2 regions of the Shinella sp. 1A1 genome follow, and region 1 is predicted to be linked to the other one. Evidence: riboswitches for the same ligand, from Rfam matches in the RefSeq annotation. Region 1 holds a riboswitch; the other holds the start of a gene.

Region 1 (7,509 bases):
CAGAATTTCGGACCGCACATGGAGCAGAAATGCGCGACCTTGTGCGCCTCCTTGGGCAGCGTCTCGTCATGGAAGGCGCGGGCCGTCTCCGGGTCGAGCGAGAGGTTGAACTGGTCCTCCCAGCGGAACTCGAAGCGGGCGCGCGACAACGCGTCGTCGCGGATCTTCGCGGCTGGATGGCCCTTGGCGAGGTCGGCGGCATGGGCGGCGATCTTGTAGGTGATGACGCCGACCTTCACGTCGTCGCGGTCGGGCAAGCCGAGATGCTCCTTGGGCGTGACGTAGCAGAGCATGGCCGTGCCGAACCAGCCGATCATCGCCGCGCCGATGCCCGAGGTGATGTGGTCGTAGCCGGGGGCGATGTCCGTCGTCAGTGGGCCGAGCGTGTAGAACGGGGCCTCGCCGCAGGTTGCAAGCTGCTTGTCCATGTTCTCCTTGATCTTGTGCATCGGCACATGGCCGGGGCCCTCGATCATGACCTGGCAGTCCTTTTTCCAGGCGATCTGCGTCAATTCGCCGAGCGTTTCCAGTTCGGCGAACTGCGCGGCGTCGTTGGCGTCGGCGATCGAGCCGGGGCGCAGGCCGTCGCCGAGCGAGAAGGTGACGTCATAGGCGCGGGCGATGTCGCAGATTTCCTCGAAATGTTCGTAGAGGAAGCTCTCCCTGTGGTGATGCAGACACCACTTGGCCATGATCGAGCCGCCGCGCGAGACGATGCCGGTGACGCGGTTCACCGTGAGCGGGATGTAGTGCAGCCGCACGCCGGCATGGATGGTGAAATAGTCGACGCCCTGCTCGGCCTGCTCGATCAGCGTGTCGCGGTAGACCTCCCAGGTCAGGTCCTCGGCGATGCCGTTCACCTTCTCCAGCGCCTGGTAGAGCGGCACGGTGCCGATGGGGACCGGCGAATTGCGGATGATCCATTCACGGATATTGTGGATGTTTCGGCCGGTCGAAAGGTCCATGACCGTATCGGCGCCCCAGCGGATCGCCCAGACCATCTTCTCGACCTCTTCCGCCATGGAAGAGGTGACGGCGGAATTGCCGATATTGGCGTTGATCTTCACGAGGAAGTTCCGGCCGATGATCATCGGTTCGGCTTCCGGGTGGTTGATGTTGGCGGGGATGACGGCCCGGCCGCTCGCCACTTCCTGCCGGACGAATTCCGGCGTCACGAAATCGGGGATATGCGCGCCGAAGCTTTCGCCGTCGCGGGCAAGCGCCTCCTTTACCGCCTTGCGGCCGAGATTCTCGCGGATGGCGATGAACTCCATCTCGGGCGTGACGATGCCGGCGCGGGCATAGGCGAGCTGCGTCACCGCCTTGCCGTCCGTCGCGCGGCGCGGGCGGCTCAGCACCGGGAATTCCGGCGTCAGGCGCTCGCCGGTGGCAAAGCCGTTGTCCTCGGGGCGGACGTGGCGGCCGTCATAGGCCTGCGTATCGCCGCGGGCGACGACCCAGCCTTCGCGGAGGCGCGGCAGGCCGCCCTCGATGGAAACGACATGGGCGGGATCGGTATAGGGGCCGGAGGCGTCGTAGATGACGACCGGCGGTTCGCCGGAGGTCGGGTGCAGGGCGATCTCGCGCATCGGCACGCGGATGTCCGGGTGCAGTTCGCCGGGAATGTGGATTTTCCGCGAGGCGGGAAGGGCGCCCGTCGTGACGGTGGGGGTGAGCTTTTGAGCGGCAATATTCATCGTGAGGCTCCAAGTTTTCGTTTGGAGACCCAGTCCTAGAGCCGGAATGATGGAAGGACGCGGGAGACGGAATCCGGGTTTCGGATAGCCTGCCACAGCGCTTGCACCGTCCCTACGCCAGTATGAACTGGATCAGGTTCAACGGGTCACTGCGCTGCGAATGCCAGCAGTATCTCAGCCCCTTGTCGGGACCCCCCTGGTGAATGTCCCAAGCAAAGACGCTGGGAGGCGATTTGTCAACGGAGAAAAATAAGTAAGTAATTACTTACTTTTTGGCCTGCGGGCAAAAAGAAAACGGCGGAGCATTGCTCCGCCGTTCCTCTTGAAATCGCTTGCGAAAACTATTCGCGCTCGCCGGTGAAATTCAGCAGGAGCTGGAAGATGTTGACGAAGTTGAGGTAGAGCGACAGCGCGCCGAACACGGCCATCTTCTGCTGCGACTCGTGGCCGATATTTTCCGCATACTGCTCCTTGATGTTCTGCGTGTCCCAGGCGGTGAGGCCGACGAAGACGAGGATGCCGATCACCGAGACGGCGAACTGCAGGGCGCTGGAGCCGAGGAAGATGTTGACGATGGAGGCGATGATCACGCCGATGAGGCCCATCATCAGGAACGAGCCGAACTTCGAGAGGTCGCGCTTCGTCACGTAGCCGTAGAGGCTGGTGGCGCCGAACATGGTGGCGGCGATGAAGAAGGTGCGGGCGATGCTCATGCCGGTGAAGACGAGGAACACCGAGGCGAGCGACAGGCCCATGACGGCGCAGAAGGCCCAGAAGGTCATCTGCGCGGCGCTGGCCGACATGGTCTGGATCTTGAACGAGAAGAACAGGACGAAGGCGAGCGGCGCCAGCATCACCACCCATTTCAGCGGCGAGGAGAAGATCGGCACATAGAGCGCCGGCGTCGAGCCGACGACGAAGGCGATGAGGCCGGTGATGACGAGGCCGGCGCCCATGTAGTTGTAGACGCGCAACATGTGCTGGCGCAGGCCCTCGTCGAAGAGGGCGGCGGACTGTGCCTGCGCGCCGTAGCCGAAACGCTGTTGTACGGGTTCCATCGAAAATCTCCTTCGGTCTGGAAGCGGTTGATCAGTAGAGCGTGCGGGAAAGGTCCCGCGCGGTGTCCGCCAGGTCGTCGGCCTTGCGGCTTTCCGACACCAGCGCATAGGCGGCGTCGCCGATCTGCCAATAGGCGGCCCGGGCGTTGTCGGCATGGAAGAGCAGGACGTGCTGCACGGCAAAGGAGCCGGGGCGCACGGCGAAGAGCGACAGGCGCTCTCCCTTCGCCGGCTCCAGCACCAGCTCGACGCTTGGGCCGTAGGCGGAGGGGAAGACCTGCGTGTCGATGACGGTCCAGCCCTTCGGCAGGTCCGGCAGCACGATGGCCGTCGCCGAGCGGATCTCCGCCGGGTCGAAGGTCTCGATTTCCGGCTGCGAGGTCATGCTGTCGCGCAGCAGCGTCGTCCGGTGCGCGCGCACGGCCTCCTCGACGAAGGCGGGCGGCGGCGTGGAGGCGACGACCTGCGTCGCGCCGAAGGGCCCGAGCGCCGCATGGGCGACCCAGCCCGCCGCGATGAAGAGCGCGATGGCGGCGGCGCGGCGGAAGACGGAGAAGACGCGGCGATGCGACAGCGCCCGTTCCAGAAGCCGCGCGGCCTCGCGGGTTTCCTGCCGTGTCACCGTGCGATGGTCGGCGAGCGCGAGGCGCAGTTCGTCGCGCACGCGCAGGTCCTTCATGATCTGCGCGGCCACTTCCGGCCGTTCGGAGAGATAGGCCTCGACCTCGATGCGCCGGCCGACGGCGAGCTGGTCGTCGACATAGGCGTTGAGGTCGGTTTCGAGGATGGGGTCATTGCTTGTCATCGCCGGTGCCTCCGACAATCCTGAGATGGGTGACGGGTGCGGCACTGCCGCCCTGTTCGAAGCTGCGCAGCCGCTGGCGGGCGCGGGCGACGCGCGACATCAGCGTGCCGACCGGAATGCCGAGCGTATCGGCGGCCTCCTGATAGGAAAGCTCCTCGATGGCGACGAGATGCAGCGCCGCGCGCTGCTCCTCCGGCAGGCCGAAGAAGGCGTTGCGCAGCTGGGTGAGCCGCACCGAATGATCCTGGTTGGCCGGCGCGGAGGTCTCCGCGATCTCGGCCGCCGCATCGTTGCGACGCTCCTGCGAGCGGCGCTGGCGCAGGCGGTCGATATGGGCATTGTGCAGGATCGACATCAGCCAGTTGCGGACATTCGCGCCGGTGCGGAAGGTCGACTGCCGCTCATAGGCTTTCACCAGCGCGTCGTGCACGAGGTCTTCCGCCTCGTCCGGATTGCGGACGAGCGACAGGGCGTAGCGCCTCAGCGCCGCAAGCTGTCCGATCACGTTGAAGCCGGGTGTCTTTCCGTTCATGCCCCAATATACGAGCGCCGGGCGACGCTCATTCCATCGCCTTGCGAAAAAAGTTCAAAGCCAGTGCAGCACGACGGCGGCAAGCGCGATGTAGCGGCCGAACTTGGCGAGCGAGACGACGAGGAGGAAGCGGCCGAAGGGCTCGCGCATGATGCCGGCCGCGACCGTCAGCGGATCGCCGATGACGGGCATCCAGCTGAGTAGCAGGCTCCACCAGCCATAGCGGCGATACCAGTTTCCGGCACGCTCCAGCGATTTCGTGGAGACGGGAAACCAGCGGGCATCGCGGAAGCGCTCGATGCCAAGGCCGAGCAGCCAGTTGATCACCGAGCCCAGCACGTTGCCGATGCCGGCGACGAGGATGAGCAGGGCGGGCGTGTAGCTCTTCGAGGCCAGCAGGCCGGCCAGCACCGCCTCCGACTGGGCGGGCAGGATGGTGGCGGCGATCAGGGCGGCGAGGAAGAGGCCGCCATAGGCGGCAAGCGCGCTCATCTTTGGCCGGCGGCCGGGCCGCTCCGCTGTTCCTTGCTGTCCATGCCGCCTCCGCATCGGTTCGGCAGCTTCCGTAAACGGTGCCGACCGATGGAGGAAGGGAAGGATGGTCTTTTGCGGGCGCCAGCGGCAATCGGTAGCGGCAAAGAAGCTCTGCCGCACGCGATACTGGAGGCCCTGTCCGCACTATCGTTGAAGCGGCCGCGAGGATCGGCGGCGGCCCGCCTGGTTCGGGCCGCCGACGCGATCGGCGCCGTGGAGGAACGGCGGCCGGCTTCAGCCGGTCAGCAGAGCGCCGACCGGTTCATCAGCATGATGTCGTTCGTGGTCAGCGTCATGCGGGACGGTTCGTCGATCTCGTCCAGCACGGCCCGCAATGCCTTGTCCAGACAGAACTCGACGATTTCGGCATCCAGTGTCTTCGCCGATTCCAGCGCGAAGGCGACAAGACGCGCCAGCGCCATCAGTTCGTTGCCCCGGTCTTCGACCTCGTTCGTTTCGATTCTCATGTCTTGCGCCCCCGCAATTTCTCAAGCCCTGCACAAAGTATAGGCGTGACGCGCCCTTTTCGCGCGTGACTCAGGCGTGACACACGCGGAATGGGAAATTGCACGTTCTACTGCGTTTTGGGTTGATGGGCGGCGGTGCGCCAGAGCGAGGTGGCCCGGAACGTCCAGCCCGCGCGTTTTGCAGGGCTTTGCGGCTGGAAATCGTGAAGGGCCTGCAGCAGGGCGAGGGCGTCCTCGCGTTTCCGGTTTACCGTTTCTACATGGAAAAGTTGCAGGAAATCCTTGCGGAACGCGGTCAGTCCGGCTCTTTCCACGATCGCCGCCCAGGTCCGTTTCTTGTAGAAGAGAGCGGATGCGGCTGCGCGCAGGCTTGATATGTGAGCCTTATCAATGGCCTGGATATCGCCGAGGCGATCCAGCGTCGCATCGACATTGACCATGGGTAGCGAAAGGGCGGGATAGCCGAGTTCGGCCGGGCCGTGCAGCAGGGCGACATCCGCGTCGTCGACGCGCCGGCCGCTGGCATAGTCCTCGTAGATGCGGCCGATGCCGATCATGCCGAAGCTGTCGCATTCGGCCGCGCGGAGCGCGCCCATGCTCGCCGCGCCGAAGACGGCGACGCCCGTCTCCAGCGCGTGGAGGATTTCCTTGTGCCAGACGGGGGCGACATGTTCGAAATTGCCGTCGATCAGGCCGATGGCGGTGGCCCCGGCCCTAGTCGCCGCGAGCACGTCGCCATGGGCCGCGGGCGGGCGAACCTCGATGCCGTGGCCGCAAAGCGTGGCGACCTCCGGCAGGCTGGGGCCGACGAAGATGATCTTCATGGCATTGCGAACAGCATGCGCGAGAGGGCGCGCGGGCCGACGGCATGCCGGCGCGCGCCTTCCGGATTCTCAAGCGCCGGCACGATCATCTTGACCACGGAAACGGGCAGCGACGCATCGCCGAGCGGCACCGCCACGACCGGCGCGATGCCACCGGCGGCAAGCTTTTTGAGGCACCACTCAAGCAATCCGGCGGCATCGCCTTCCGGCGCCGGATAGGTTGGGGCGGCGCCGGGCGCTGCCTCGAAAAGGGTGCGGGTTTCCGCCGCGAGCGGGCGGCTGAAGGTCTCGGCGAAGAGATCGTCCCGCGCGCCGCTGATATAGGTGAGGCGCGATTGCGCGACCTCCGTCAGCGCGCGGATGACAGCGCGTGCCGCGACGGGATGGGTGCCGTAGCCGATCGTCACGTCATGGAACAGCGGCTGCCTGCGGGCAAGGATGCCGGCTTCGGCAAGCACCGCCGCATAGGTGGGCACGGCAAGGTCGCTGGTGATGTCGAAGAGGCGAAGGTCCAGCCCCGCTTCCCTAAAGCGCGCGACAAGCGCTTCGGCGACGGGGTCCGCGATATGCGCCGGGTCTATCGCCGCCGCAAGACGCTTTTGCCGGGGAAGCAGACGCCACAAGCGATCGGCATCGCGCTCGATGCGCTCCAGCAGGCCATGCAGGATCGCCTCGGTTTCCGAATTGCCGGAGGCCAGACCGTCCGAGGATTGCCAGAAGCGCGGCGTTTCCTCCGTGCGGTCGAGGATCACCGCCTCGCGCGGCACCCAGATGCGCTCGCCCGTCGCGACGTCGTGTCCTGCCAGCCAGTCGATCACCTCGTCCTCGCCGACGAAGGGCTGGCCGGCCGCTATGAAGATGTCGAGCGGCAGGCACGTTTCCCTCGCCTCAGAGAAGGCGCGGCGGGAGGAGCGGCGTGCGCGCACGAGCGGGTCGCCGGCGACGGCTCGCTCCAGCGCCTCCATGGCGGCGGAGACTTTCGCGTCGATATCCGTGATGCCCTTGCCCTGGTTGATGACGATCGAGCGGGCATTGGGGCTCACCGCATTCCAGACCGGGATGCCGAGGCGGTCGAGCCCCGTCAGGCGGGAAAGCCGGGTAATGCCGAACCGGGGCAGCAGCGCCCCGATCCGGCTCCAGGTCTCCTCCGGGCCGCAGATCCGGTCGGAACAGGGCCGGCTCACTTGTCCATGAAGCCGCCGGAAGCGTCCATGAATCCGCCCGAGACATCCATGAAGCCGCCGGAAACAGCATCCGCCGAGGAGGCGAGGGCGGCAAGGTTCACGCCCTTGGTGATCGTCGCGCCGGCCTTGCGCAGATCGTCCGCGGCCTTCAACGCGCCGCCCGAGGGAACGCCGATCTGCGTCACCGTGCCGGCATCGAGGTCCGCGACCCAGAGCCCGTCATCTCCCTCAATGCCCAAAACAACCAGTCGCGCCATGTTCAGTCCCTCTCTCGTTCGGTTGAATGCTCAGAACCCCGCCTTTTTCAGGCCTTCGTAATACTGCTGTCGTTGCCACTCTTCCTTGAAGGGGACGATCTTCATCCAGGCCTCGACGTCGAAGTTCGGATGGACGACGTAGGTGCGGCGC
Region 2 (7,509 bases), 450 kb from region 1:
ACGCTCGGCGCGACGCGGGCGACGCTCATCCGCGCCTTCAGCTACGAATACCTGATGCTGGGGCTGGCAACCGCCGTCTTCGCACTCTTCGCCGGCGGGGCGGCTGCCTGGTTCGTGGTGAGCCGCATCATGAAGCTGCCGTCGAGCTTCCTGCCCGACGTCGCGGTGATGACGGTCGCGACCGCGCTTATCCTCACCGTCGGCATCGGCCTTGCGGGGACCTGGCGCATTCTGGGGCAGAAGGCCGCGCCCGTGCTGCGCGAGCTCTGAAAAACGACCGGCCCGCACCCTCCGCCGAGGTTGCGGGTCTTGTGCGGAACACAATTCATGCTCATATTCACGTCAGGCAAGCTGGAGCCCCGCAGCGGCTGCCCGGAACCGCCCGCAAGGCAGGGACCGACACCGTAATCCCATGGGGCTTGAACCAAGAGGACAACATGGCTGATCTCCGCAATTACCAGACCCGACCGGCGGGCGCCCAGGCCGGCGCCGTCATCGACGAGGGCCTGCGCTCCTATATGCTTCGGGTCTACAACCTGATGGCGCTGGGTCTTGCGATCACCGGCCTCGTGGCGTTCTTCGCTTCCCAGGCCGCGATTTCCGGCGGCCAGCTCACGGCCTTCGGCCAGGCGATCTATCTGAGCCCGCTGCGCTGGGTCGTGATGCTCGCCCCGCTGGCGCTGGTCTTCTTCCTGAGCTTCCGCATCCACACGATGAGCGTTTCGGCCGCGCAGACGACCTTCTGGGTCTATGCCGGCCTGATGGGCCTGTCGCTGTCGTCGATCTTCCTGATCTACACCGGCGCCAGCATCGCGCAGACCTTCTTCGTCTCGGCCGCCGCCTTCGGCGCCCTGTCGCTCTACGGCTACACGACGAAGCGTGACCTCTCCGCGATCGGCTCGTTCCTGATCATGGGCCTCTTCGGCCTGATCATCGCCTCGCTCGTCAACCTGTTCCTCAAGTCCTCGGCGCTCGACTTCGCGATCTCCGCGATCGGCGTTCTGGTCTTCGCCGGCCTGACGGCATGGGACACGCAGAAGATCAAGGAAATGTATTTCGAGGCCGACGACGTCGCCATGGCCGGCCGCAAGGCCATCATGGGCGCGCTGACGCTCTACCTCGACTTCATCAACCTCTTCCTGTTCCTGCTGCGCTTCCTCGGCAACCGCGACTGATGCCAGCAGGCCGGATGGCCGATGAAAAAACCCCGCCGGAAACGGCGGGGTTTTTGTTTGCGCATCCGGAAGGCGCGGCCGGGTGAAGAGCCGGCAGCCTTGCCGTTTATTCGGTGATGATCTTGAACTTGTCGCCCGGCTTGACCGTGCTCGTCGCGGTCATGGCGTTGATCAGCCGGAAGAGATCGAGCTTGCGCTCGGTCCCCATCATGCGGGCCGAGAGCGAGGCGATCGTATCGCCGGGGCGCGCGGTGACGACGCGCACGCGCAACGGCTTCAGCGAGGCGGCTTCCTCCGCCGTCAGCTTGCGGAACGAATTCCTGAGGATCGCCGCCGTCGGCTCCAGCGCCTTGGAGCCCGTCGGCACCGCCGTCAGGAAGCGGTAGATCTGGTTGTCGATGCGCACCACGGTGACGTCGAATTCCCAGCGGTCGGCAGCGGCCCGCGCGGTCGCGCCCGGCAGGCCGTTGATCGACACCGGCCGGATCGTCTCGGGCCTGAGGCCCGTCACCCAGCCGCTCGAAATGTAGTTGACGAGATCCTGTCCCTTGCTGTCGGCGACGCCGTCGAAGCGGATCGCGACGTCGCCGGGACCGGTCGCCAGAACCGCATCGGCCTTGTTGTCGATCTGGAAGCCTTCCGGCACGTCGAAACGAATGCCGAGCTTGCCGTGCAGGAAAGTCTGGCCGCGCACATAGCCCTCTTCCGGCGCGTCGCCGTAGAGAAGGCCGTCAATGCCGGCGAGATAGTAGTCGCGGCCGCGGTCGCCGACCGTGCCCTCCGCCCCGAAGGCGCGGGCATGCAGGCGCGCCAGCTCGACCCGCTGCGGCGCGTTCGGATGGCTCGACAGGAAGTCGAGGCTCTGGTCGGCCTCCGGATCGACCGCCGTGAAGCGGGCATAGCCGGCCATGGAATCGAGGAAGCGCGCGGCCGCATAGGGGTCGTAGCCCGCCTCGCCCAGCATGCGCACGCCGATGACGTCGGCCTGGAGCTCCTGGTTGCGCGAGAAGGCGGCAAGGCGCAGCTTGCCGCGCGCCAGCGCCTGCTTGCCGGCGATATTGCTGGACAGCACCTCGGCGACGACGCGGCTCGCGATGACCTCGGCCTCTTCCTTCTTCTGCCGCTCGATGCCGTGGTTGGCGGTGACATGCGCCATTTCATGCGAGAGCACGGCGGCAACTTCCGAGGCGTCGTTGGCGAGCGCCAGCAGGCCACGCGTCACGTAGAGATAGCCGCCCGGCAGCGCAAAAGCGTTGATGGCCGGGGAGTTGAGGATGGTGATGCGGTAGGACTGGTTCGGGTTTTCCGAAACGGCCGTCAGCGCGCCGGTAATGCGAGCGACGAGGCGCTCGGTCTTGGCGTCCTTGTATTCGCCGCCGTAGCTTGCCACGATGCGCGGGTGCTCGCGGGCGCCCATCTGGGCGCGCGGATCGTTCTTCTGCACCTCTTCGACGATCTGCGGATTGGAAGAGGGCGAGATCGTCGGCTCATAACTCTGCTCGATGAGCGACTGGCAGCCCGAAAGCAGCGTGCCCGCGAGCAGCAGGGCCGCGACGGGTCTCACGACCCCGCGCCCGGATACCATTGCAGCTCCCTGCGTCGCTTTCGCCATGTCTCTTGCCCAAGCCCCTGAATGGGTTCGCGCCCGTACCACAGCCTTCGGCCGCGGCGCGAGCGCGCATCGCCTTCGAACGGATGAGATAGACGCGCCATACCCGGCCGGCAACTCCCGATTCGACAAACGGTTTTCCTGTGGCTCCGGTGACACAGGGGGGCGACCAAATTGTGGCGTCCGCCCCGGTCAAATCGCCCCGCCCCGCGCTAAAGGCCGGAACGGCCGAGGAATTTTGCAACGGGAGGTGGATCGAGGCGTGCAAGAAAATCCGCCGCCGGCGCATCGAGGAGGATCGAGCCGGCCTCCAGGAACACCACCCGCTCGGCAAGGCGGCTGATATCCTCGGGCTGGTGGGTGATGAAGAGGAGCGTGCTCTTCGTCTCGGCATGTAGCTCGGCGATCAGCCGCGCCATGTCCGCCCGCATGGCCGGATCGAGCGCGGCGAAGGGCTCGTCGAGCAGCAGGATCGGCCGGCGGCGCACCAGCGCGCGGGCGAGCGCCACGCGCTGCCGCTCGCCGCCGGAAAGCGAGCCCGGCAGGCGCTTCTCGTAGCCGGCAAGGCCGACGCGGGCGAGCGCGGCAGCGACCGCCTCGCGGCCCGCCGCATCCAGCCTCAGGCCCGGATCGATGCCGAGGCCGATATTGTCGGCGGCGGAAAGGTGGGCGAAGAGGTTGTTGTCCTGGAAGACGATGGAGACCGGCCGCTCCGCCGGATCGTGGCCGGCCATGTCCTCGCCGAACAACCTCACGCTGCCGCTTGCCGGCTTCTCGAAACCGGCGATGACGTTGAAGAGCGTCGACTTGCCGGCGCCCGAAGGACCAGCGACGGCGACGGCAGCTCCCGCCGGAATGGCGCAATTGAACGTCAGGCGTTTTTCCGCGAAGCGCACGGTGACATCGGCAAGGGAAATGGCGGGATCAGGCATCGGAGCCGGGTCTTTCGGTTTGGCGCTCAGCGGCGGTCGAGGGCAGCGTCAGCAGCAGGCATAGCATGCCGAGGATCAGCGCGATGCCGGCAGCATCGGCCGTGCGGTAGCTCGCCATGCGGGAATAGAGCAGCCAGGGCAGCGTGACGAAGCCCTCCGCACCGAAGATGGCGACCGCGCCGAGATCGCCGAGCGACAGCGCCATGGCGAAGGCGAAAGCGGTGAGGAAGGGTTTCTTCAGCGCCGGCCAGTCGATGCGCAGGAAACGCCGCCAGCCGGTGACACCGAGGCTGAGCGCAAGGCGCGCGGTGCGGGAGAGGTGCGTGCGATAGGCGGGCTCCAGCACGCGGATGACGAAGGGCAGCGCCATCAGCGCGTTGAGCACGGTGACGACGAAGGGCGCGAAGCGGCCCGTCTCGCCGAAGGTGCGCAGCATCAGGAACCAGCCGGTGGCGACGACGACCGGCGGCACGAGCAGGATCAGCGAGCCGACCGCCGGCAGCGCGCGGCCCGTCAGCCGCGTGGCGCCGCCGCCTTCACCGCTTTCGGCAAGGCGTGGCACCAGCACGACGGGAAGGGCGACGGCAAGGCTGAGGGCGGCGGAGGCGAGCGAGATGGCAAGGCTGGTGGCGAGCGCGCGGTGGAGCTGCGCATCGGCAGCCAGCCTGACGAAATCGGCGGCAAGGCCCGAGACGAGAATGGCGGCGAGCGGGGCGGCGGTGAAGAGCGTAAAGAGGAGGATGACGAGGCCATCCGGGACGCGCCACCGGCGGCCGTCGAAGCGGCGGATGGCGCGGCCAGCGGTCATGCCCTCCTCCGGCGGGCGGCCGAAGAGCGAGATGAGCCAGAGCAGCGCCGCCGTCACCGCGATCTGCAGGAAGGCGAGCAGCACGGCGCGCTCAGGATCGAAATCGAAGCGCAGCGCCTGGTAGATCGCGACCTCGATGGTCGTGGCCGCCGGCCCGCCGCCGAGGGTGAGCACGATGGTGAAGCTCGTCGCGCAGAGCATGAAGACGAGGCCGGCGATGCCGGGCAGCACGCGGCGGATGACCGGCCATTCGATGAGCCGGAAGACCGCGCCGGAGCCCATGCCGAGATTGGCCGAGGACAACCAGTATTCCGGCGGGATGCGGTCGAGCGCGGCGAGCATGAAGCGTGCGGCGAGCGGCAGGTTGAAAAAGACATGGGCGATGAGGATGCCGGCGAGCCCGTAGACGCTGACCGGGCTTTCGAGGCCGGCAAGGCGCAGGAGATCGTTGACGACGCCCTGCCGCCCCCAGATTCCGACCACGCCGAGCGCGGCGACCAGCGCCGGCAGGCCGAGCGGCACGACGGAGAGGCGGACGATCCAGACGCGGCCGGGAAAGGTCCGCTGCCGGGCAAGCGCCCGGGCGACAGGGATGGCGAAGAGGACGGAGAGCAGCGTGGAAAGCGCCGCCTGCATCAGCGTGAACCGGGCGACGCGGCCGATATAGGCGTCGAGCAGCGGTGCGCCGCTGCCGCCGCCCGCATGGGCGAGCAGCACGGCAGTCGCCGCCCCGACGAAGACGAGCACGCCGCCGAGGGCAAGGCCCCCGGCGATGTCCAGCATCCGTCGTTCGGCGCGGGCGAAGATCATCCTATTTCGCGCTCATCGCGCCGAGCCATTCGTCGATCCAGGCCTTGCGGTTCGCCGCGACCTCGTCGGACGGCATCAGGAAGGTCTTTTCCGGCTTCACCAGCGCGTCGAAGGCGGCCGGCAGCGGATCGCGGGTCTTGGCGGCGGGCATCATCCAGTTGGTTTCCGGGATGAGCGACTGGAAATCCGGCCCTGTCATGAAGGTGAGGAACTGGCGGGCGAGGTCCTTGTCATGGGAGGTGCGCGTCAGGCCGGCGACCTCGATCTGGATATAGTGGCCCTCGGAGAAGGCGGCAGCCTTGTAGCGCTCGGTGTTCTCCGCGATCACGTGATAGGCCGGCGAGGTCGTGTAGGAGAGCACCATCGGCGCCTCGCCCTTGGTGAAGAGGCCGTAGGCTTCCGACCAGCCGGGAGTGACGGTCAGCACGCGGTTCTTCAGCTTGGCCCAGGCTTCCGCCGATTTGTCGCCATAGACGGATTTGACCCAGAGCAGCAGGCCGAGGCCGGGCGTCGAGGTGCGCGGGTCCTCGATGACGATCTTCTGCGACGGATCGCCCTCGACCAGCTCCTTGAGGCTTGTCGGCGGGGTCTTCAACGCCTCGGTATCGTAGACGACGGCGAAGTGGCCGTAGTCGTAGGGCAGGAACGTATCGTCGGAGAAGCCGCCCGGAACGGTGAGGCCTTCCGGCTTCAGGCCGTGCGGCTCGAAGAGACCGGTCGCCTTGGCTTCCGAGATCAGGTTGGTGTCGAGACCGAGCACCACGTCGGCCTTGGTGCCCTCGCCCTCCAGCTTGAGGCGGGTCAAAAGCTCGACGCCGTCGGCGACGCCGACCCATTCGACCTTGCAGCCGCAGGTCTTCTCGAAGGTCTCCTTGACCTTCGGCCCCGGGCCCCATTCGGCAACGAAGCTCTCATAGGTGTAGACGGTCAGCGTCTTTTCCTGTGCGAAGGCGGGAAAGGCGAGGGTTGCGGCGAGCACCGCGATGGAAGAAAGAAATGCCGCGCGCATCAGCGCCTCCTTGTCGGGTCACAAACGGGAATAGGGCGCTGGATTGAGCCGTCTAATCCCTCCGCCGGTACGAGCCGGATCAGGTTCTTCGGGTTGGCAGACGCCTCTCAGCCGGCAGGTCGAGACCCGCGAGCACCCCGTTAGAGCGGAAAAAGGCATAATCCCGCGCGCCCCGGCGCGCAAGGGGTGGAGGCGGAAACCGTGTGACGGAAGACGGCCCTGCATGGGGCTGCCCCTCACCCTAACCCTCTCCCCGCAAGCGGGGAGAGGGGACGTGCCCCACGAACGGTTGCTGATTGGGGAAAACGGCGCGGCATATCCCTTCGCCCCGCAGCCAAGGAGAAGGTGGCCGGCAGGCCGGATGAGTGGCGAGCGCTCCCGCGATTACCCAACCCTTTTGAGAGTTATCAGCCGCCCGCAGCAGCCGTCCCGAGCGCCTTCTCGATGGCCGGATAGAGCCCGCCCTTCAGGCTCTTTTCGTCGAACGGACCGACCCGCTTGTAGAGGATCGTCCCATCCGGCCCGACGAGATAGGATTCCGGGATACCGTAGACGCCCCAGTCGATCGCCATCTTGCCGACGGGATCGAGACCGATGGCCGAGAAGGGATTGCCGAGCTCGCCGAGGAAGCGCAGCGCATTCTCGCTGCCGTCCTTGTAGTTGACGCCGACGACGGTGATGCGCGGGTCCTTCGACAATGCCAGGATGACCGGATGCTCCTGCCGGCACGGCACGCACCAGGAGGCCCAGAAATTGACGAGCGTCAGCTTGCCCTTACCCGTCTGCGCCGTCAGTGCCGGAACGGGCGTGCCGTCCTTCGTGGCGCCGGCGAGCGGTTCGAGATCGCGGAACGGCGCCTTGGTGCCGATCAGCGCGGAGGGGATTTCCGAGATGTCGCGGCCGGAATTGAGCTGCGTCCAGAAGATCAGCGCCAGACCGAGGAAGATTGCCAGCGGCAGCGCGGCGAGGATCAGGCGCGTGCGCTTGCCCGCGCCCTCGGCATTACCTTCGCTCTCGCTCATGGATTGCCCTCGCTGCGCGCCGAACGGCGGCGGATGCCGGCGGCTTCGAGCTGCTCGATCTCGCGGCGGCGGCCGCGATGGTCCAGCCAGACCCAGGCGATGAGGCCGAGCGTGACGGCGAAGGCGGCGATATAGGACACCGCG

What was found. Region 1 has a riboswitch for thiamine pyrophosphate ahead of thiC (phosphomethylpyrimidine synthase ThiC). Riboswitches for the same ligand answer to the same signal wherever they lie in the genome.
Region 2: another riboswitch for thiamine pyrophosphate. It lies ahead of thiB (thiamine ABC transporter substrate binding subunit); the one in region 1 lies ahead of thiC (phosphomethylpyrimidine synthase ThiC).

Annotation. Positions count from the first base shown of each region.
Region 1 covers NZ_AP039671.1:2,649,333-2,656,841, reverse strand. Annotated here, with positions in the region: gene thiC (phosphomethylpyrimidine synthase ThiC) at 1-1,697, opposite strand, end outside; TPP riboswitch at 1,789-1,905, opposite strand; gene ACZ48C_RS13010 (Bax inhibitor-1/YccA family protein) at 2,039-2,755, opposite strand; gene ACZ48C_RS13005 (anti-sigma factor family protein) at 2,787-3,560, opposite strand; gene ACZ48C_RS13000 (sigma-70 family RNA polymerase sigma factor) at 3,547-4,092, opposite strand; gene ACZ48C_RS12995 (YqaA family protein) at 4,147-4,584, opposite strand; gene ACZ48C_RS12990 (hypothetical protein) at 4,869-5,093, opposite strand; gene ACZ48C_RS12985 (TfuA-like protein) at 5,201-5,917, opposite strand; gene ACZ48C_RS12980 (YcaO-like family protein) at 5,914-7,101, opposite strand; gene ACZ48C_RS12975 (hypothetical protein) at 7,098-7,358, opposite strand; gene ACZ48C_RS12970 (hypothetical protein) at 7,389-7,509, opposite strand, start outside.
Region 2 covers NZ_AP039671.1:3,103,514-3,111,022, forward strand. Annotated here, with positions in the region: gene ACZ48C_RS15205 (ABC transporter permease) at 1-270, shown strand, start outside; gene ACZ48C_RS15210 (Bax inhibitor-1/YccA family protein) at 438-1,175, shown strand; gene ACZ48C_RS15215 (M48 family metalloprotease) at 1,282-2,760, opposite strand; gene thiQ (thiamine ABC transporter ATP-binding protein) at 2,997-3,716, opposite strand; gene thiP (thiamine/thiamine pyrophosphate ABC transporter permease) at 3,709-5,307, opposite strand; gene thiB (thiamine ABC transporter substrate binding subunit) at 5,336-6,343, opposite strand; TPP riboswitch at 6,383-6,493, opposite strand; gene ACZ48C_RS15235 (DsbE family thiol:disulfide interchange protein) at 6,751-7,365, opposite strand; gene ccmD (heme exporter protein CcmD) at 7,362-7,509, opposite strand, start outside.